Regions from separate parts of the Mesorhizobium sp. B264B1B genome, predicted to be linked through region 3. Evidence: riboswitches for the same ligand, from Rfam matches in the RefSeq annotation. Region 3 holds a riboswitch; each other region holds the start of a gene.
The links. A riboswitch is a leader RNA that binds a small molecule or an ion and turns the genes downstream of it on or off. The one in region 3 is predicted to bind cobalamin.
Positions count from the first base shown of each region.

Region 1: linked by a shared signal. The riboswitch ahead of LB547_RS06495 (ABC transporter ATP-binding protein) and the one ahead of LB547_RS01020 (DUF1636 family protein) in region 3 are both predicted to bind cobalamin.
Region 2: linked by a shared signal. The riboswitch ahead of LB547_RS32110 (aromatic ring-hydroxylating oxygenase subunit alpha) and the one ahead of LB547_RS01020 (DUF1636 family protein) in region 3 are both predicted to bind cobalamin.
Region 4: linked by a shared signal. The riboswitch ahead of bluB (5,6-dimethylbenzimidazole synthase) and the one ahead of LB547_RS01020 (DUF1636 family protein) in region 3 are both predicted to bind cobalamin.

Region 1 is NZ_JAIUIS010000002.1:546,740-552,449, forward strand. It holds gene LB547_RS06480 (MarR family winged helix-turn-helix transcriptional regulator) at 1-307, opposite strand, end outside; gene LB547_RS06485 (FecCD family ABC transporter permease) at 436-1,455, opposite strand; gene LB547_RS06490 (ABC transporter substrate-binding protein) at 1,464-2,411, opposite strand; gene LB547_RS06495 (ABC transporter ATP-binding protein) at 2,451-3,239, opposite strand; cobalamin riboswitch at 3,496-3,705, opposite strand; gene LB547_RS06500 (LacI family DNA-binding transcriptional regulator) at 3,768-4,793, opposite strand; gene LB547_RS06505 (Gfo/Idh/MocA family protein) at 4,975-5,710, shown strand, end outside.
Region 2 is NZ_JAIUIS010000032.1:19-4,212, reverse strand. It holds gene LB547_RS32115 (hybrid-cluster NAD(P)-dependent oxidoreductase) at 1-973, opposite strand, end outside; gene LB547_RS32110 (aromatic ring-hydroxylating oxygenase subunit alpha) at 993-2,240, opposite strand; cobalamin riboswitch at 2,371-2,573, opposite strand; gene LB547_RS32105 (DUF680 domain-containing protein) at 3,053-3,250, shown strand; gene LB547_RS32100 (DUF680 domain-containing protein) at 3,320-3,526, shown strand; gene LB547_RS32095 (DUF680 domain-containing protein) at 3,596-3,802, shown strand; gene LB547_RS32090 (DUF680 domain-containing protein) at 3,874-4,110, shown strand.
Region 3 is NZ_JAIUIS010000001.1:217,646-223,355, forward strand. It holds gene LB547_RS01010 (cobaltochelatase subunit CobN) at 1-1,598, opposite strand, end outside; gene cobW (cobalamin biosynthesis protein CobW) at 1,615-2,667, opposite strand; gene LB547_RS01020 (DUF1636 family protein) at 2,670-3,116, opposite strand; cobalamin riboswitch at 3,154-3,358, opposite strand; gene LB547_RS01025 (winged helix-turn-helix domain-containing protein) at 3,388-4,587, opposite strand; gene LB547_RS01030 (NADH-quinone oxidoreductase subunit A) at 4,921-5,286, shown strand; gene LB547_RS01035 (NuoB/complex I 20 kDa subunit family protein) at 5,277-5,710, shown strand, end outside.
Region 4 is NZ_JAIUIS010000005.1:174,240-179,949, forward strand. It holds gene LB547_RS12390 (MFS transporter) at 1-801, opposite strand, end outside; gene LB547_RS12395 (TetR/AcrR family transcriptional regulator) at 922-1,527, shown strand; gene bluB (5,6-dimethylbenzimidazole synthase) at 1,573-2,325, opposite strand; cobalamin riboswitch at 2,374-2,554, opposite strand; gene LB547_RS12405 (histone deacetylase family protein) at 2,676-3,602, shown strand; gene LB547_RS12410 (exodeoxyribonuclease VII small subunit) at 3,606-3,857, shown strand; gene LB547_RS12415 (DUF2277 domain-containing protein) at 3,956-4,222, shown strand; gene LB547_RS12420 (pirin family protein) at 4,263-5,183, shown strand; gene dxs (1-deoxy-D-xylulose-5-phosphate synthase) at 5,261-5,710, shown strand, end outside.

The DNA of each region.
Region 1 (5,710 bases), on a different contig from region 3:
ACGCGGCACTTGCCTTGGGAGTTGGGAAGATCATGCGCACGCGGCGGTCGGCGGCGTCGGAGCGGCGCTCGATCCAGCCGCCCTCCTCCATCCGGTCAACCAGCCGCGAGACGCTGATCGGCTCGATTTCAAGCAGTTCGGCAAGCCGCGCCTGCGAAACGCCCGCTTCCTTGGCGACGCGAACCATCAGGCGCCATTGCGCCGAGGACAGGCCAAGGCCGCTGGCGCGCGCTTCGAAGCGCTTTCGCATCAGCCGCTGCACGTCGTGGATCAAAAATCCCAATCTGTCTACGCCTTCGGAAACCATGAGTGGCATATATAATAAGCGTGCTTATCATTCAAGTCCGGCATTGTTCCAGAAGCCGGCAAACGTGCATGGCAGCCGTGCAGCACAATCATGGCTGCGTCCGATGATTTCGGCCGCCGCGACACCCATTACAAGCGGTTGCGGATCAGCATGGTGACAACGAAGAAGGCGCCGAGCGAGCTGGTGATGATGCCGATCGGCAGTTCCTGCGGCGGCAGCAATGTGCGCGCCAGAAGGTCGCTTGCCAGCAACAGCACCGCCCCGAACAGCGCGCAACTTACGATCAGGCGCAGATGCAGCGTACCAGCCAGCGGCCGCGACAGATGCGGGATCATGAGGCCGACGAAGCCGATGACGCCGGCGACCGAAACCAGGATCGCGGTCGAAAACGCGGCGACCAGAAACGTCGTCCGTCGCATTCGCGCCACCGGCACGCCAAGACTTTCGGCGGCATTTTCGCCGGCCAGGAAAGCGTCCAGCCGGCGATGATTCCACAGCCCGTACGCCGCAATCGTGCCGGCCCCAAGCGCACCCAGCCAGATATTGTCCCACCGCGCCAGGCCGAGCCCGCCCATCGTCCAGAACAGCACCGAATGGGCGGCGCGCTGGTCACCGGCAAAGACCAGGTAATTGGTCAATGCGGTGAACATGAAGGAGACCGCAAGTCCGGCGAGGATCAGCCGTTCGGGGCCTTGTCCCCTCACCCGCGCAACCAGCAAAAGCACAACGCAAGCCGCCAGAATACCGTCGGTGAACGCGGCGATCGGTAGCGTCCAGATCCCGAAACTGTCGCCGAAGACGGTGATGACGGAGACAGCGCCGGCGGCGGCTCCCGACGAGAGGCCGAACAGGAACGGATCGGCAAGATCGTTGCGCGTCACCGTCTGCAACAGCGCGCCGACCACGCCCAGGCCGCCGCCGAGACAGATGGCCAGGATGGTGCGCGGCAATCTGAGGTCGACGACGATCCTGCCGACCGGGCCGGACACGTCATGCCCCTTCAATCCGATCGCATGGCCAAGTGCTGCAACGACGTCGCCCAGCGGGATCATCGTCGAACCATAGGCGATCGATAGCAGCGCGAGCGCGGCCATAGCCAACGCGGCCGCCGTCATGGCCAATACGAATGCCTTGTGCCGCAAAGTCATGTTCCCGGTTAAAACGCTTCCGGATGCATCGCCCTGGCAATCTTGCCGATCGCGTCGATATTGGCCGGCCCGGGTGTCAGTTCGGCATAGCGAAGCGCCACGAAGCGTTCGTTCCTGACCGCGTCCGTCTCCTTCATTGCCGGATGCGCTTTCAGGAAATCGAGCAGCTTCCGGTAGCCGCCGCCATCCTGATAGTCGAGCAGGATGAGGAATTGCGGATTGCGCGAGGCCACCGTCTCCCAATCCGTGTTGCCCCAGCTGGTGTCCATGTCGGCCATGATGTTGTCGCCGCCGGCCGCGGAAATCATGGCGTTGGGAATGGCGAACTTGCCTGATGTGAACGGCTTGTCCTCGCCGGAATCATAGAGGAACACGCGCGTTCCCCTGCGGGCGCCGACCTTGGCCGTGATTTCGGCGAGCTGCGCCTTCCAGCCGGAGACGAGCTTATCCGCTTCGGCCTCCTTGCCGAAGATCTTGCCCAGCTTCTCGACATCGCCATAGAGCAGGTCCATCGAAGCGGCGGGGCGGTTCTTGTCGAGATGGACGCAGCTTTCCGTCAGCACCAGGGTCTTGATGCCGTGTTGCGCCAGCGTATCGGGCGTCACCTCGCCGCCCGGCTTCATGCCGTAGTACCAACCGGCGAAGAAGAAGTCGGGCTCGACAGCGACCAGGTTTTCCAGCGTCGGATATTTGGGCGCCAGTTCCGGGATCGAGCCTTGCTCGGCCTTAAATTCGGGGCCGACCTTGTACCATCCGGTGATGCCGGTCAGGCCGACGATCGACGGCTGCAGCTTCAGGGCGAAGGCCATCTCGGCCATGTTGAGATCGTGAATGACAGCGCGCTTTGGAGGCGCGTCGAAGGTCAGCGACTTGCCGCAGCTGTCGACCGTCACCGGAAAGGCGAAGGCCGTAGAGGCCAGCAGGGAGAAGGCAAGAGATACGGCAAGGCGTTTCACGGATGTTGCTCCTTCGTTGCACGGGAATTGGATCTGCGCTCACGAAGATGGCGCGGCACGGTTCGGAACCTCGAACACCGTCAGCTCGCGGTCCTCCGTCGGGTGGCGCAACCTAAAGACGTCGACACCGAAGATCTCGCGGATCAGCTGCTGAGTGAGTGCTTCGCGTGGCGGCGCCAGCACATGCAACCGGCCATGGCTCATCACCGCGACCCTGGTGGCGAAAGGCGTCACCAGCGCCAGATCGTGCAGCACCGCGATCACGGTCATGCCGAGGCCTGCAACCAGTTCGAGCAACTCGCTGCGCGCCCGCGGGTCGAGATGGTTGGTCGGCTCGTCGAGGAACAGGATCTTCGGCTCCTGTGCGATGGCGCGGGCAAGCTGGGCGCGCTGGCGCTCGCCGCCCGACAGCGAGCCGATGGTGCGGCCAAGCAGCGGCAACAGCCCGGTCCGGCGCAGCGCCTCGACGACAATGTCGCGTTCCTCGCTCCTGTGCCTGCGGCCGGTATGCGGAACCCGGCCGAGCTCGACATAATCGATCACCGCCAGCCGTGGATCCGGTTGATCGGTCTGGCCGACGACGGCGATGTGCAGCGCCCGCTCGGCGGTCGAAATCCTGTCCAGCAGGCGCCCGGTGAGCTTCACTTCGCCCGAACTCGGCCGCAGCATGCCCGACAGCATGCGCAGCAATGTCGTCTTGCCGGCGCCGTTGGGACCGATGATGGCGAGACGGTCGCCCGCCGCCACCGAAAGGCTGACCGGATGCACCAGATGCAGGCCATCCGCCGCCGCGGCCAGGTCGCGGGCCTCGAGAAGCGGCGCGGTCATGGGCAATTCCTTGCAGGGCCCGCCGGAATACGGGCCAGCGTCTTGCTTGCCAATCCTGCCGGACGCTGGCCTGAATTCACCTCGGTGGCGATATCGCGGCAAAGCGTGCACACGATGATGCGATGCATGGGAATGCAGTGAATGCGATCGATGGAGCCGTCCAACTTCCGTCACTTTCAAAAATGGCGACGGAAGGAAGCTGGCTTGAACCGGTCGACAAGACCGAACCCCGCGTCTCCTCCCGGCACACCCCGTCCGGTCAACCCATGCAGATGGCAGGTCTCCTGGCTCGCGGGTCGTTGCGCCATCCTGCCTTCCCAGCCTTGCCGGCCAGTGGCTTCTCGGATTTTGCTCGCCGCTTACAGTTGCGGGGGCAGCCATGGCTTCGACCCGAAAAACGGGCCTCACCATGTTCCCTTTTCACCCCTCGCCTTGCGGCGCGGGGACCATCACGAGTCGCAGCCTAGGATGCAGGCAGCGTCGAGGCAAGGTCGATGCATGTTCTGTTATAACGATACAAACGTGTGGTCAATCACTATCGCGCGCCACCAGTTCCAGCGGCCAGACCTCGCGAATGATCTCTGGCCCTTTCGCGCCGGCGAAAGCCGGGAGCGAGGCGAGCAGGATTTCGCCGAGCCGCCGCCCCATCGGGTCAAGGCTCGGACGAAAGCCGGTCAGCGCCGGCGAGAAATAACGGCAGAGCGGCGTGTCGACGATGACGATCACCGCGACATCCTGCCCGGGCTTGATCCCCATTTCGGCGAGCGCTTTGCAGCCGCCGAGCGCCATCGAGTCGTTGTTGAAGATAATCGCGGTCGGCGGATCCTTCGACCGCATGACTTGCGGTGTCACCGCGTAGCCACCGGCTTCGTTGATAAAACCGTCCACAATCAGGCCGGGATCGACTTCGATGCCGTGCCGCCGCAGCGCCTTGCAATAACCCTCCAGAAACAGATAACCGAAATTCAGGTCAAGCGACGGCCGGATGGCGGCGATGCGGCGGTGGCCACGCGCAACCAGCCGGTCGACCGCATCGGCGCCCGCCTTCTCGAAATCCAGATCCAGAGAGGGATAGCTGTCGTCGCCGGACCGGCTTCGGCCGAGCGTCGCGAAGGGAAAGCCGGCCTTGCTCAGATAGTCGATGCGATCGTCCTCGCGCCGCGTCCAGGCCAGTACGACGGCATCGGCACGACGCGTCTCGACGACGCGGCGCAGCCGCTCCTGTTGATAATCCGCCGGCGCGCCCATGACGATGATCAGGTCCAGCCCGCACTCGGCCAATGTCGCTTGCAGTCCGGTGAGGAACGGAATGAAGAACGGCTCGCCATACTGCTGGTCGCCCGGATGCGGCTGCAGCATGAAAGCCACGGCATGGGTGGTGCCGCGGCGTAGGTTCCTGCCCGAGTGGTTCGGTGAATAATTGAGCTTCCGGGCCGCCTCGAGCACGCGCTGGCGTGTCTCGGCGTTCACGTCGGCGCGCCCGTTAAGCGCGCGCGAGACTGTACCGATCGAAATGTTTAGGTGCCGCGCAAGATCGTGAATGCTGGACGCCAAGACCTCCCCCTCCTGCTTCTGGCTAGCACCAGCCGGTCGTGCGGCCAAGGCGTTTCAGAGCCGACGGTACAAATCCGATTGACAATATATGCCATCGGGTGTGTCATCGTAAACGTTTACGGAAGTCATTTACGGACTGCCGTGGGTGCCAGCCAGGAGGGGTTGGCCGGAGGAGCGCTGGATGATGCACGTCGTCCTGGTCGGGTGCGGAGCCATGAGCAAAACCTGGCTCGAGGCCATCAGCCAATCCCCTGCCGTCAAGATCGTCGGTCTCGTCGACCTCGACGCCGACAGGGCGCGCCAGCGGGCACGCGAATACGACCTCGCCGGGGTCGCGATCGGGACCGATCTCGACGTCGTTCTCTCCCAGACCAGACCCGATGCGGTGTTCGACGTGGTCGTGCCTGCCGCCCGTCGCGCCGTGGCGAATTCGGCCTTTGCCCATGGCTGTCATCTGTTGACGGAAAAGCCGCTGGCCGACAGCCCGGACAATGCGCGCGCCATCATCGACGATGCGCGGCGCGCGCGACGCGTCCATGCCGTGGTGCAGAACCGCCGCTACGTCGCCAACGTCCGGCGCATCCGGCGCTTCCTCGGCTCCGGCGCCATCGGCGCTGCGACCAGCATCCATGCCGATTTTTTCATTGCGCCGCATTTCGGCGGTTTCCGCGAAGGCATGCGCCATGTGCTGCTGCTCGACATGGCGATCCATACATTCGACGCCGCCCGCTACATGGTCGATGGCGAGCCGACCGAAGTGTATTGCCGGGAATGGGAGCCGGCCAATTCCTGGTACCGGCAGGGATCGTCGGCAAGCGCCACCTTCGAGCTCGGCCAGGGCAAGATGTTCACCTATCGCGGCAGTTGGTGCGCCGACGGTTTCCGCACCAGTTGGGAAGGCAGTTGGCGCATCGTCG
Region 2 (4,194 bases), on a different contig from region 3:
TGCAGGTTCCGCACAGGCCGAATTCGCACGCGGCGGGGATTCTGACTCCCGAGGCGCGCGCCGTCTGCAGCACCGTCTGGCCGGCGACGCATGCGGCATCGACGTCCGAAATCGAGAACCGGATCGGCGTCGCGGCTTCGACAGGAATGGCTGCGCCGTCTCCAGTCGGCGAGGCGAACGGCGCCGGGATTTCCTCCACCAGCGGCGCTGCAAAGCTCTCCTGATGGTATCTCGCCATGTCGAAGCCGGCGGCTTCGAGCATGCCGCGCACGGCACGCATGAAGGGGTCGGGGCCGCAGCAGAAGATTTCGCGCTCTCGGAAATCGGGCGCCAAAAGCGGCAGCCGGATGGCGTCGATGCGGCCCATATGGCCGAACCAGCCTTCCCGGCTCGACCGCTCCTCGATCATGAAACCGAGCGACAGGCCGGGCATGCGGCTGCCGAGCAATTCCAGCTCCTTGCGGAAGATGATCTCTTCGGGGCGGCGGGCGCAGTTGACGAAGCCGACATCGGTCCATGGCGCGCAGTCATTCAGCCAGCGCAGCATCGACATCATCGGCGTCACGCCGGAGCCGGCCGAGATGAACAGATATTTGGCCGCCGGGTGGCTGTGCAGCGAAAAGTCTCCGGCCGGCCCATACGCCTTGACGTGCGAACCAGGCCTCAAATGGTCGAACATCCAGCGTGTGCCGGTGCTGCCGGCCTGCGCCTTCACCGTCACCGCGATCGAGAATGGCCGTGAAGGCGAAGACGACAGCGTGTAGGTGCGCATCAGCAACCCATCCGCTGTCGGCAGTTCCAGCGTCACGAACTGGCCCGGCTTGTAGCGGAACCAGGTCTGGTTGTCGGAGCGGAAGGTGAAGGTCTTTACATCAGGCGCCTCGTCGCTCACGCCGATCACTTCCAGCACCTGGAGCCTGTCGTTCCAGGGCGCCATCTGATCGAGATGGCGATAGAGGCCGAGATCCGTCATCGCATTCATCCCTTACCTCTCAAGCAACGCTGCGCAGGGCCGGCCGGCCGTCTTCGGCGAGGCGCGGACCGATGAAACGCGCGTACCAGTCGACGAACTGGATGACGCCGCCTTCGTGCAGTTCGGAATAGGGGCCGGGTTCATAGGCCGGCGACAGGATGCCGAAGGCGTTTTCCTCGACGATGCGACGATCCTGGCCGTTGGTCTCGGTCCAGACATGGGTGAGTTCGGCAAGGTCGTAGTCGACGCCCTCGACCGCGTCCCTGTGAACCAGCCATTTGGTCGTCACCGCGGTCTCGGTGGCGCTGATCGGCAGCACGCGGAACGTGACGGCGTGGTCGCCAAGGATGTGGTTCCAGGTCGTCGGATAGTGATAGAGCAGCAAGGAGCCGATGCGGTCGGTGGCAACGCCGTCGGACAGGTTCTTCTTGACCGCGCGTTTTCCCGTCATCGTATAACTGACGGCATCGCGCAGCAGCGGCGCGCGGGTGGCACGGTACTGTCCGGCCGGGTCGATGCGGAACCTGCTCGGCAGGCCGGCCGCCTCGCACTTGGCCCAGTGCGACAGCATCTCCGGGTCGCTGTCGGCGTCTTGCACGCCAGTCACGGTCGGCGCCTCCGGGAAGGTCTTGCAGAGCTCCGGATGGTTGCCGGCGCAATGATAGCATTCGCGGTTGTTTTCCCAGACCAGCTTCCAATTGCCCTTCTCGACGATGGTGCTCTCGAAGGCGACCTTTGCTTCGCGCAGCCGATGCGGCAGCAAATAGGGTTCGATCATCGTCCGCATCGGCGCGAAATCCGCCGGCTCGTCGGCGAGGCAAATGAAGATGTAGCCGCCGACGCTTTCGCAGGCGACCGGCTTCAGGCCGAACTGGCTCTTGTCGAAACCCTCGGCCATCTGCCTGGCGAACAGCAGCCTGCCGTCCAGTTCATAGGTCCACTGATGGTAGGGGCAGACGAGCTTCGCCGCCGTGCCCTTGTCTGTGTTGCAGACGCGGCTGCCGCGATGGCGGCAAGAATTGTGGAAGGCGTTGATGTTGCCCTTCTGGTCGCGCACCAGCACCACAGGATAGTCGCCGATCTGCACGGTGATGAAGCTGCCGGGCCGGGGCAGTTCGCAATCATGGCCGATGAACAGCCAGTCGCGGTACCAGATCAGCTCCATGTCGAGCTTGAAGTAGTCGGCGTCGGTATAGAAGGGCTGCTCGAGTGAGAAGCCGTCCCTGCGGCCTTGCAGCCGTTTCAGCATGTCGTTGCGCGCATCCATGTCCTGTCCTCGCATTGAAGTCCTGTCCTCACATTGAAGGACTGAACGGAAGGGAGAGAGGAAGGATCAAGCCGCGCGCCGGCTTGCGCCGGACATGCACCATCCGCCTCTTGACCGCCCGCCGCGATCAGTCGAGTCCAACATCTCAGGCTGGTTTCCGGGCTCTGGAGCTGTCCTTGCGGACTGTCGCGACACCTTCCCAGGCCTTTGCCCAGTGGTCTCCCGTTGCGACCTGAACTCCACCACCGTTGCGGGGGCAGCGCCGGATTCTGACCGGCTTCCCAATTCTCCGCCTCGTCGTCACGCGGCGGCACCTGAGATGGCAGGATCTAACCATGATCGCCGGCTTGTCGTCGGCATGAAAACGACATCGCATCCATGCCGCGCGACACGCACTGAAAACGGTGCGGCCGCCGTTGCAGGGGCAGAAAGCCTCAGGTCGCCGCCTCGGATTCCGTCTCGTGGCGGAGGCAAAAAAGGTTAACGGTTTCGAAAAGTGACTATTAGCGCCCTCTAAAATCGAACCGAACGGTTCGTTTCTGTTGACGATGCGTGCAGGACGGTGTGAACACTGGGCCTTCGACACAGTTGGTGATCGCGCCGTCTGTTAGAATAACTATTTGATAACAAATGGAAAAAACGAATGTAGAAGGCCCTGGCACAATTTCAAGTGGTGGAAACTTGGTCCACACGGAAAAACTTCGTGATTGGAAATGGCGGTATGGCTTTCCCACATCGGGGCTGTCCGAACGACGCGATTTCCTCCCAAGACACGCCGCTAGACGGACGGAAAAATACTGGAGTATCAAAAAATGAAAAAGATCATTCTCACTGCCGCCGCCCTTCTGGCTGTTTCCGGCAGCGCCTTCGCTGGTAGCGACCATTATGGTTCGAATGCCCCTGCGGCCACCGCCGTCGACAGCTCGTACACTGCTTCGACCAAGAAGTCGGAACCGGCTGCCCAGACGCCTGTCCAGGGTGCCGATCGCAACCTCTTCGGCAACAACTAACAGCCGATCTCCAGTTGACGGCGGGCCTTCCGCCGTCCTGGCGAAATTTGAGAATTCAGGAGACTTGAAATGAAGAAGATCGTTCTTGCTGCCGCCGCCGTCCTGGCCGTTTCGGGCAGTGCTTTCGCCAGCAGCGACAACTATGGCTCCAATGGCGCCAACCAGCCTGCCGTCACCTCGGTTGACAACGCGCACACGGCTTCGGTCCAGAAGTCGGCGCCGTCTGCCCAGGCGCCTGTGCAGGGTGCTGATCGCAACCTCTTCGGCAACAACTAACAGCCGATCTCCAGTTGACGGCGGGCCTTCCGCCGTCCTGGTGAAATTCGAAAATTCAGGAGACTTGAAATGAAGAAGATCATCCTTGCTACCGCCGCCGTTCTGGCGGTTTCGGGCAGCGCTTTCGCCGGCAGCGACAACTATGGCTCCAATGGCGCCAACCAGCCCGCGGCCACTTCGACCGACAGCTCATACACCGCTTCGACCAAGACGTCGGCTCCGGCTGCCCAGGCACCTGTTCAGGGTGCCGACCATAACCTCTTCGGCAACAACTAACAGCCGATCCTGCAGCAGATGGCGGGCAAGCCCGCCTCTGCGGTGGAATTTGAGAATTCAGGAGACTTGAAATGAAAAAGATCATCCTTGCTGCCACCGCCGTCCTGGCCGTTTCGGGCAGCGCTTTCGCCAGCAGCGACAACTATGGCTCCAATGGCGCCAACCAGCCTGCCGTCACCTCGGTCGACAATGCGCACACGGCTTCGATCCGCGACAGCGGCTCGCCCGTCTACAAGCTGCTCAATTCGTCGGGCGATGTACACAAGTCCGCCCCTCAGGGCAGTGACCGGAATCTCTTCGGCCACTAACAGCCGAAGCTGACACCAAACAGGAGCGGGGGGGGGGGGGGGGGGGGGGGGGGGGGGGGGGGGGGGGGGGGGGGGGGGGGGGGG
Region 3 (5,710 bases):
TCTACGGCAGCAATTGCTGCGCCCGGCAATTCCGTTAAGAAGGCAAGGTACTCATCCAACTCCAACCCAGCCTTGCCGCGCTCCAGCGCATCCACCAACGCACGCGACGTTTGGGGAATTCCCTCAACCGCATAGCCCTGTTCCTTGAGGTCGTGCAGCATCGCCAGCACGCTGGACGGCACGTCCAACCCGACCGCATAGCCGGTGCGGCCGGGAGCGCTTGGGTAATCGGGGATCAGAATGGCGAGCTTGCGCTCGGCGCGCGGCGTTTCCCGAAGCCTGATGAAGGCCGCGACCCGGTCCGCCACCTGTTCGACGCGATCGGGCTCCGGCCGGTTGGCAAAGGCGCGGTGGCCGAGCGCCGGGTCGGTCTCGCTTTCGCCCTTGAACGAAACGGCGCCGGCGAGGATGCGGCCGTCCAGTTCGGGCAGAACGACATGCATGGCGAGGTCGGCGGGCGCCAGCCCGCGCTGGTTCTTCTCCCATACGTCGCGGCGGGTGGTGGCGACGATGACCTGGAAGACGGGAACGCCGGCGCGGTCGAACAGGGTTTCGACGCCGGGTTCGGCGCCGGACGCGAAAGCGGTCGCGGTGATGATGGCGGCGGGCTTGAGCTGGGCAATCGCGGTTTCAACAAAAGCCAGAGATTCCGGGTCTTTCAGGCTGGAGACGAAGATGGGGACGGGGAGCATGTCGCGCTGCCGTAGCGCCTCGAAAAGCGCGTCGATCGGCGCGACATCGGCGGCGAGCAGCATCGAGCGGTAGAAGAGGACGGGAATGGTGCGAGCATTGATGTTGTCAACGTCGAGTCCCGTCACACCCCCCTCTGTCCTGCCGGACATCTCCCCCGCAAGGGGGGAGATTGCCCCGTCATCGACGTTCTTGCCCCTTTCAGATGGTGCAAACACATCCTTTTCTGACGCAACAAAAGAGGAGCCGGCTTTGATGACAGCTGATCTCCCCCCTCGCAGGCGAGATGTCCGGTATGACAGAGGGGGGTGTGACGGAATGCCGACATTCGATAAGTCCGGCTTCTCCACGACTCCGCGCCCCGGCTCATAAAACCCGGCTTTCGGCACGCTTACCGGCTCGGCAATCTCGCCATCAGACCCCGCCAACCGCGCCAGCCTGCGCACCAGCGCGCTCATATTGGCCGGGCCGCCCTGGCGGAAATAATTGAGCAGCCCGTCCAGTTCCTCGCGCGGCAGCGTCGAGGCTTCGATCAGCCTGATATCCTCGTCGTGGCTTTCACCGGGAAGCAGTGCCAGCTTTATGCCGCGCTCACGGGCAACCACGGCCAACTGGTCGCAGCCGTAGCGCCACCACTCGTAACCGCCGAGAATACGCACCAGAATGACTTTGGCGTGACGGGCGACGCTGTCGATCCAGAGGTCGACGGACATGGGGTGGCGCAGGTCGCGCAGCGCGGCCAGCCGCATCGTGGGCAGCCGATCGGCGTCGCCTTTCCAGGCCGCTGCCAGTCCGGCCAGGTCGCTGTCCGTGAAGGACAGCGCCACCATTTCCGCCGGCGTCTGCCGCAGATCGACCGGCTCGGCGAGATCGTCGAGCGAGGCGGATGTGGTGGTGAGGATGTGCATCGCGGTCGGTGTTGCCTCAGCCGGCGAGGATATGCTCGATCGCCGGGCGGTTCAGCCCCTTGAGGCCGATGACGACCAGGCGCGAGCGGCGGTCGTCGTCAGCCGTCCAGGCGCGGTCATAATAATGATTGACGCGCGGACCGACCGCCTGCAGCAACAGCCGCATCGGCTTGCCGCCGACCTCGACGAAGCCTTTCACCCGCAGCACGTTCTCCTGTTCGGCGGCGGTGGCGACGCGCTTTGCCAGGTCGTCCGGGTTGGCGATCGAGGGGATGTCGACGATGAACGTATCGAAGTCGTCGTGCTCGTGGTCGAAGGCGCCGTCATGATGGGACTTGCGGTTCTCGATGTCGTCCTCGACGGCGAGGCCTAGCCCGAGCAGCACAGACGGATCGACCTTGCCATGAGCCGTCGGCACGACCTTCACGGCGCGGGCGGAGTGTTCGCCAATGATGGCGTTGGCGCGAGCCGAACCTGCGGCATCCATCAGGTCGCTCTTCGACAGGATGATGAGGTCGGCGCAGGCGATCTGGTCCTCGAACACCTCCTCGACGGGGTCGTCATGGTCCAGTGTCTGGTCCTGCGCGCGTTGCGCCTGCAGGGCGTCCATGTCGTTGGCGACGCGCCCCTCGGCGAGTGCCGGACCGTCGACCACGGCGATCACGCCGTCGACTGTCACCCGGCTCTTCACCGTCGGCCACTGGAAGGCCTGGACCAGCGGCTTGGGCAGAGCCAAACCTGAGGTCTCGATCAGGATGTGGTCGACTTTCGGCGTCAGCGACAGGATCTGGTCGAGCGCCGGGACGAAATCGTCGGCGACGGTGCAGCAGATGCAGCCATTGGCCAGTTCGACGATGTTTTCCTCCGGGCAGGTGTCGATGCCGCAGCCCTTGAGGATCTCGCCGTCGATTCCGATGTCGCCGAATTCGTTGACGATGATGGCGATCCGCTTGCCGCCCGCGTTCTCCAGGAGATGGCGGACCAGCGTGGTCTTGCCGGCACCCAGGAAGCCGGTGACCACGGTACAGGGGACGCGGGAGAGAGTGGCGGCGGAAACTGCGGCGGTCATGATCAGTCCTTCAGCATGTCGAGGGGAGGAATGCGGGCGACGAGGCCGCGCTTGAGGGAATCCGGGCGACCACGCCACGGAATGAGGCCGTTGGTCGAAGCGGCGAAGAGTTTCGCGCCGGTGACGAGATCGGCGCCGCTGGCGATGTTCAGGTCGCCGAAGACATAACTCCAGCAGCCGTCGCGAAGAATCGCGGCACTGAGACGGCGCTTGCAGTTGCCGAGGCATTCGACGGTGCGGACACGGACATTGTCGGCCGTTGCGGCTTGGCGCGTATCTTGAGCCAAAACTTCGCCGGCGCGGGGATGGGCATCGGAACCGGTCTCGTCGCGGCAGGAAGCGCAGATGATGACAGTGACGCCGGCCAAGGCGTCGCTATCGCCAGACAAGTCGCTATCGCCAGACAAAATGTCCGCTGTTTCAGCCGGGAAACTGCTGTCGCGTTCCAAATCGGGCTCCTTGCCCGGAAAACCCGCCGGGCGATCGGATTCTTATGTCTCAGACGGCAGGTCTCCTGGCTCGCGGGTCATCGCCTTCGTGCCGCCTTCCCGGGACCGTCCCAGTGGTTTTCGGCCTTGGCTCGTCGCTTACAGTTGCGGGGACAGCCGCGGATTTGAAATCGAGATTTCGCACCGCATTCCCTCTTGGCTCCTCCCTTTGCCGAGAGGAGACCGTCTGGAATGGATTTAGGCTCTTGCAGGCGGCGGTGTCAACGCGCGTCTACGACACGGCAATGTCGGCGAGCGGCTGCCCAAGGTCGCCGGCGGGCGTAACCTCGATCCGTTCGAGGCCGAGCCAGCCCTGCATCTGCGTCAATTCCTGGAAGAGTTGCGCGGCGGTTTCAGGCGGCGCGCCGGGCTCGGCATAGGCCGCGTGGACGCGTAGCACGCTGGCCGGCCGGTCGGCCTTGAGGTCGACGCGCGCCACGATCCTGTCGCCGAGCAGGAACGGCAGGACGTAATAGCCGTATTGCCGTTTTTCGGCAGGGGTGTAGATTTCTATGCGGTAGTGGAAATCGAACAGCCGCTCCGTGCGCGAGCGCTCGAAAACGACCGGATCGAACGGCGCCAGCAAGGCGCGGGCCTCGATTTTTCGTGGAATACGGGCCTCCTTATGGAGGTAAGCCGGTTTGTTCCAGCCCTCGACACGCACCGGCACCAGCTCGCCTGTTTCAACCAGCTCCTCCAGCCGGCCCTTCATGTCGGCCGGCGACAGGCGGAAATAGTCGCGCAGGTCGCTTGCTGTCGCGACGCCATGAGCGCGGGCGGATATCCGCAGCAATTCCCGATGCGCGTCCTCGGCAGACGGCACCGGCAGATCGAGGATCGCCCGCGGCAGTACGCGCTCGGGCAAATCATAGAAGCGTTCGAAGCCACGGCGGTGCGCGGTGGTGATGCGTCCTGCCCAGAACAGCCATTCGAAGGCATGCTTGGCGTGGCTCCAGCCCCACCAGCCGCCGGACCCTTTCTGGCCTTCGAGCGCGGAGGCGGCGATCGGGCCGCGCTCCGCGACCTCGCGGTAGATCTCTTCGATATAGGCGGCGTGCTCGCGGCCCCATTTGGCGAGACCCAGATACATTTCATCGCCACGCTCCGCGCGCTGCATGCGCCAACGCATCAGGGGATAGGTCTCGACCGGCAGGAAGGAAGCCTCGTGCGCCCAGTATTCGAAAACCGTGCGCTTGCGCGTGACGGCGGCGTTGTCGAGCAAGGCGAACGGGTAGGGGCCAAGGCGCGAGTAGAGCGGCATGTAGTGAGCGCGCACCACCGCGCTGACGGAATCGATCTGCAGCAGGCCGGTGCGCGAGAGCACGCGGGCGAAGTGGCGTCGGTCGGGCGTGCCGGCGGGGCGGGGATCAGTGAACCCTTGGGCGGCGAGCGCGATGCGCCGGGCCGTGGCAAGCGAGATCTTTTCCTTCATTCGGATGCGACTCTGATGGCTTGTTGAGCGTCGTTCGGACGGTTGATTCCGGCCATGCTAGCAGGGTTTTGGCGGCAACTCTGTCAGGAGAGAAAAGTGGAGTAAAAAGCGAAGGAAATCAAACAGGAGCGGATCGGACCAGTTTCTTCCCTTCTGCCGTCCAGGCCAGTGTTTTGAACAAGGTTTGACTTGCTTCGCCGGAAGCGCTGCGCTAACCCTCGCCGCGTTGCAGCAAAGGCCCCTTAAAACGGTTCAGCGGTTAAACTGTCACGCTTCCGCAATAGGGTCTGGTGCTGTAATCAAAATGGATTGGCGCCAACGGAAAGCCGCAGCATGAACGCACTTCTCAGTTCGTACCTGCCCATCGTCCTGTTTATCGCAGTGGCGGCGGCTGTCGGCGTCGCGCTTATCGTGGCGCCGTTCCTGGTGGCCTATCGCAATCCCGACCCGGAAAAGCTTTCCGCCTACGAATGCGGGTTCAACTCGTTCGATGACGCCCGTATGAAGTTCGACATCCGCTTCTACCTGGTGTCGATCCTGTTCATCATCTTCGACCTGGAAGTGGCCTTCCTGTTTCCGTGGGCGGTGTCGTTCTCGAAAATCGGCATGCTCGGTTTCTGGTCGATGATGGTGTTTTTGGCGGTGCTGACCATCGGCTTTGCCTATGAATGGAAAAAAGGAGCGCTCGAATGGGATTGAGCGACAGTTCCGGCACGCTCGTCGCGCCGAAGCCCAAGGGTCTGATCGATCCCAATACCGGCAGGCCGGTTGGGTCCGATGATCCGTTCTTCCTCGAAATCAACAACGAACTCGCCGACAAGGGCTTTCTCGTCACCTCGACCGAGGCGCTGATCACCTGGGCGCGCAGCGGCTCGCTGATGTTCATGACCTTCGGCCTCGCCTGCTGCGCCGTCGAGATGATCCACACCTCGATGCCGCGCTACGATTCGGAGCGGTTCGGTGTTGCTCCTCGCGCGTCTCCGCGCCAGTCCGACATCATGATCGTTGCCGGCACGCTGACCAACAAGATGGCCCCGGCGCTGCGCAAGGTCTACGACCAGATGCCGGAGCCGCGCTACGTCATCTCGATGGGCTCCTGCGCCAATGGCGGCGGCTATTACCA
Region 4 (5,710 bases), on a different contig from region 3:
GCCGACCACGATGCCCAACACGAACGATCCCAGCGCATAGACGCCGATCACCAGGCTTGCGGCACCGGCTTGGCCGAACTCGTTGGTGATCGCCACGGTGCTCACTTCCGTCGTCGCGAAGGTCGCGCCGATGAAGATTAGGGCGAAGGTGATGATCTGTACCGGCCGCAGGCGGATTGCCGAGCCAGTCGAACCATGGTCCACCGGCCGCACTTTCGGCTCGGTCGATCGCTGCAGGATGAATGCTATCGAGCCCAAAGCGAGAAACAACGTGCTCGCCAGCATGCCTGCTTCCGGAAACAGCGCCGCACTGAGGCCCACCGACAGCGACGCGCCGGCGATATAGACCAGTTCGTCGGCCGCCGATTCGAAGGCGAAGGCGGTGTTCATCTCCGGCCGGCCGCGAAAAAGCTCGGTCCAGCGCGCGCGCACCATTGCCGGCATGCTGGGCATGGCCGCTGCCAGCAGCGCCGACACGAACATTGTCCATACCGGCCAATCCTGATTGGCCGACGCAATCAGCAGCAGGAATGCCAGCACGGAGATGATGGTGGTGGGCACGACGATCCATGTCTGGCCGAGGCGGTCGACCAGCCTGGAGATCTGCGGCGCCAGGAAAGCGTTGGCCAGCGCGAATGTCGCCGAGACGGCACCCGCCAGCCAGTATTCGCCACGCGTCTGCGACAGCATCGCCACGATGCCGATCGGCGCCATGGCGACCGGCAGGCGCGCCATGAAGCCTGCAGCGGCAAAGCCCTTGGCGCCAGGGGCTCGAAAGATCTCGGAATAGGGGTTCTGCATGGTCCGTTCCTCGACAAAAGGCGATTCGGAAATTACATACGATGCGTATGAATACTAAATAGATCATACGTCGCGTATGTCAATTGGCATACGTGACGTATGTGGATAAGGCCAGAAGAGATGCACAAGCCCCGCAGGGAAATGATCGCCGAAACGCGCGCCAAATTGATTGCCGCGGCCCGGCATGCGTTCGGAACGATCGGTTATGCCGAGGCATCGATGGATGATTTCACCGCATCGGCCGGGCTGACGCGCGGTGCGCTCTATCATCATTTCGGGGACAAGAAGGGGCTTTTGCAGGCGGTTATCGCCGAGATAGACGCCGAGATGGCGGCACGGGTGAATGAGGTTGCAGCGAAAGCACCGACCCGCTGGCAAAGCTTCGTCGACGAATGCACGAGCTACATCGAAATGGCGCTGGAGCCGGAAATCCAGCGCATCATGTTTCGGGACGGTCCGGCCGTGCTGGGGGATCCCGCGCAATGGCCGAACGCCAATGCCTGCGTCGCGTCGATGACCGATCACCTGACGACGCTGCAGGGCGACGGGGTGGTTGTCCCGGGCGTAGACCCCGAGACCGCGGCACGGCTGATCAACGGGGCGAGCAGCCAGGCGGCGCAGCGGATCGCCAATTCGAACGACCCGGAAGCGACGTCGAAGACCGTGGTGGCGGCATTCAAGCAACTGCTCGAAGGATTGTTGAGGAAGGATGCCGGAGCCGCCTGACGACGGCAGGCCGCCGGCAGCGCGCTGCGCATGCCATATCGGCAATCAAATCAAGGGTTTGTCAGACTTTTCGCATGTTGCCGCCTTGAGGCGTGCGATCGTTGATTTGAGCGGAACTTCGCCCTGTCCGCAAAACGTCTCGCTCATGATCAGCTCGGGCAGCGGCAGCCGCCGCCCCCAGCCATGTGTTTCGAGGTCCGGTTTCGGCGCGAACTCCGAGACACGGCCGACACAGAGATAGGCCACCGGCGTCACATGCCCGGGAATCGACAGAAGGTCTTTCAACGCCTGCGCCTCGATAATGCTGACCCAGCCGACGCCGACGCCTTCGGCGCGCGCCGCCAGCCAGAAATTCTGCACCGCGCAGACCGTGCTGTAGAGATCCATCTCGGGATTGTGCCAGCGTCCCAGCGGCGAACCCTGTGAGCGTCGGCGGTCGCAGGTGATACAGATATTGAGCGCGCTTTCGCAGATGCCTTCCAGCTTGAGCTTGCGGTAGAGCGCCCGCCGCTCTTCCTCGATCGCCGGCAATTCCTGCTCGCGCGCCGCGAGGAACAGGTCGCGCACCTGTTCCCGTCGTTCGGTGCCACGAATGACGATGAAATTCCATGGCTGCATGAAGCCGACCGATGGCGCGTGATGGGCGGCAAGCAGCAGCCGCGCCAAGACCTCGTCGTCGACGGCCTCTGATGTAAAATGGCTGCGAACATCGCGCCGCGTGAACATGGCGCGGTAGACCGCATCGCGCGCCATCTGGTCGAATCCGTCACCCACGGGGATGGTCATATTGTCCGGCATCGCTTGTCCCCTTGCGATTGCAATCAACTGCCGTCCGCCTGACCATGCGGATGACGATGCCTGCCAGGCCGGTCTTCTGGCTCGGGATCAACCCGCATCCGGCGCCTTCCCGTCATCGACAGTGGCATTTACCGGCGCGGTCCCCCTTACAGCGTTGGGCACGCCACGGTATCAAACCGTGTTCCCGATTCTCCCGCTCGCGGCGGGCACCAGGCAGTGGCCGGGACTTTACGACGAAGCCCCTGCGCCGCCAATCCCCGCGGCGACGCGAATGGACGCAGGCGCGATTTTCCCCAGCCATCAGGCCGCAACGCATGGCCATCGCCGCGCCGGGGCACTAGATAGGGGGCATGGCCACTCGTCTCTACACCCATCCGATCTTCCTTGAGCACATCACGCCGCCCGGCCATCCGGAGCGGCCGGACCGCTTGCGCGCCATCGAGCGCGTGCTCGACGACGAGGCTTTTGCCGCGCTCGACCGCCTCGAGGCGCCGGAAGGCGACGAGGCCACCATTCTCTACGCGCATCCCGAGGATTTCGTCGAGCGGGTACGCGCCGCCATTCCCGAGACGGGCATCGCCCGCATCGATGCCGACACAACGGCCAGCCCGAAGAGCTGGCAGGCGGCGATCACCGCGATCGGAGCCGCCAACGCCGCCGTCGACGACGTCTTTGCCGGCAGGGCAGACAACGTTTTCGTCGCCGCCCGGCCGCCCGGCCATCATGCCGAGAAAGCGACCGCGATGGGCTTCTGCCTGTTCAACACGGCGGCCATCGCCGCACGTTATGCACAGCGCAAACACGATATCGAACGTGTCGCCATCGTCGACTGGGACGTGCATCACGGCAACGGCACGCAGGATGTTTTCTGGGACGATCCGTCCGTGCTTTATTGCTCGACGCACCAGATGCCGCTCTACCCCGGCACCGGAGCAAAGAACGAAACCGGCGCCGGCAACATCGTCAACGCGCCGCTTGCGCCGCAGACCGGCAGCGAGGCGTTCCGCGATGCCTTCCTGTCGCGCGTGCTGCCCTCGCTCGACAATTTTGCACCCGACCTGATCATTATTTCGGCCGGCTTCGATGCGCATCATCGCGACCCGCTGGCCGAGATCAACCTGACCGAGGATGATTTCGACTGGGCGACCGGCCAACTCATGCAGCGCGCGGCGCGCCACAGCGGCAACCGGCTCGTCAGCCTGCTCGAGGGCGGCTACGATCTGCAAGGATTGGCATTTTCGGTCGCCGCCCATGTCGGGCGACTGATGAAAGGATGAATGATGGCTGGTGAAACCAACGAAGACGTCAAGGCGATGAGCTTCGAACAGGCTCTCGACGCGCTGGAGAAGATCGTCGATGATCTGGAGCGTGGCGATGTGCCGCTCGACCAGTCGATCAGGATCTACGAGCGCGGCGAGGCGCTGAAGGTGCATTGCGACCGGCTGCTGAAGGCGGCCGAGGACAAGGTGGAGAAGATCAGGCTGTCCCGCGACGGCAAGCCGGTCGGGACGGAGCCGCTGGACGCGGATTGAGGCACGCAGCCGTCTCTCTGGTTTTTGACATGATCATGATTGAGGATAGAACGCGTCCCGATTGAAACGGCTCCAGGACAAGAGGAGATACGGAAGCGATGTGCAGAAACATCAAGACCCTGTTCAATTTTGATCCGCCGGCGACCAACGACGAGGTGCGCGATGCAGCCCTTCAATTCGTTCGCAAGCTGAGCGGAACGACGCGGCCTTCGAAGCAGAACCAGCACGCATTCGACCATGCCGTCGAGGCCATCGCGGCGTCGGCGCGCGAGCTTCTCGATTCGCTTGAAACCAACCAGCATCCGCGCAATCGCGAGGAGGTTGCGGCCAAGCTGCGGGCGAAGGCGGCGATCCGCTTTGCCTGATCTGGCCAAAGCAGCCATCGGCCGCTGACAAGGAGAGTTCATGAGCTTCTTTCCCGGGAAGGATCCTGAAGCCGGCGATGCCTTTGCCAGCGACCAGATCGAATTGATGGTCATTCCGAACGCCAAGGACATTGGCGGTTTTCAGGTTCGCCGCGCCTTGCCGACTGCCAAAAGGCGGCTGGTCGGTCCCTTCATCTTCTTCGACCGCATGGGCCCGGCCATCCTGCGTGCCGGTCAGGCGCTCGACGTCCGGCCGCATCCTCATATCGGCCTGTCGACGGTCACCTACCTGTTCGACGGCAGGATCAGGCATCGCGATTCGCTCGGCACCGAGATGGTGATCGAGCCGGGTGACGTGAACCTGATGACCGCCGGCCGCGGCATCGTCCATTCGGAGCGCACGCCGGAAGAACTGCGCGGCGCGCCGATGTCGATCTCGGGGCTGCAGACATGGTTGGCGCTGCCGGACGGCAAGGAGGAAGTGGCGCCGGTTTTCGAAAACACCGCTGTCGCGCGGCTTCCCGACATCGACGCGGAAGGCGTCAGCGGCCGCATCGTTATAGGCGATTTCCAGGGGCTGCGTTCCCCGGTGCGAGCCGATTCCGAGACGCTCTACGCCGACCTCAGGCTGGCGCCCGGCGCCAGCGTGAAAATCCCTGCTGACGCGGAAGAACGCGCCATCTATACGCTGGAAGGCGAGGTCTCGATTTCCGGCGACGTGTTTCCGGCGGAACGGCTTCTGGTGTTCCGGCCCGGCGACGAGATCGTCGTATCCTCACAGGCTGGTGCCCATTTCATGCTTTTCGGCGGTGCCTCGCTGGGCTCGAAGCGCTACATCTGGTGGAATTTTGTCTCGTCCTCCAAGGAGCGCATCGAACAGGCCAAGCAAGAATGGAAGACCGGCCGCTTCGACATCGTTCCCGGCGATGAGGAAGAGTTCATTCCACTGCCGGAAGGCTGAGGAAGTCGACGACGGGGCGTGCCTTTCGCGTCATTTGGCAGGCATTTACTTTCGCCTGCCGGCGGCCTATCCCGCGCATGAACAGAAGCTTGGGCCTACCCGTGAACGCAACGCCGCATACGCCGCTTCTCGACAAGGTCCGCATCCCGGCCGAGCTGCGCACGCTTTCCGAAAGCGAATTGCCGCAACTGGCATCGGAGCTTCGCCTCGAACTGATCGACGCGGTGTCGCGCACCGGCGGTCATCTCGGCGCCGGGCTTGGCGTGGTCGAACTGACCGTGGCGCTGCACTATGTCTTCAACACGCCCGATGACCGGTTGATCTGGGATGTCGGCCACCAGGCCTATCCGCACAAGATCCTGACCGGGCGCCGCGATCGCATCCGCACCCTGCGGCAGGAGGGCGGCCTCTCCGGCTTCACCCGCCGCACCGAAAGCGAATACGATCCGTTTGGCGCCGCCCACTCCTCGACGTCGATATCGGCCGGCCTCGGCATGGCGGCGGCCCGCGATCTTGCCGGCGGCCGC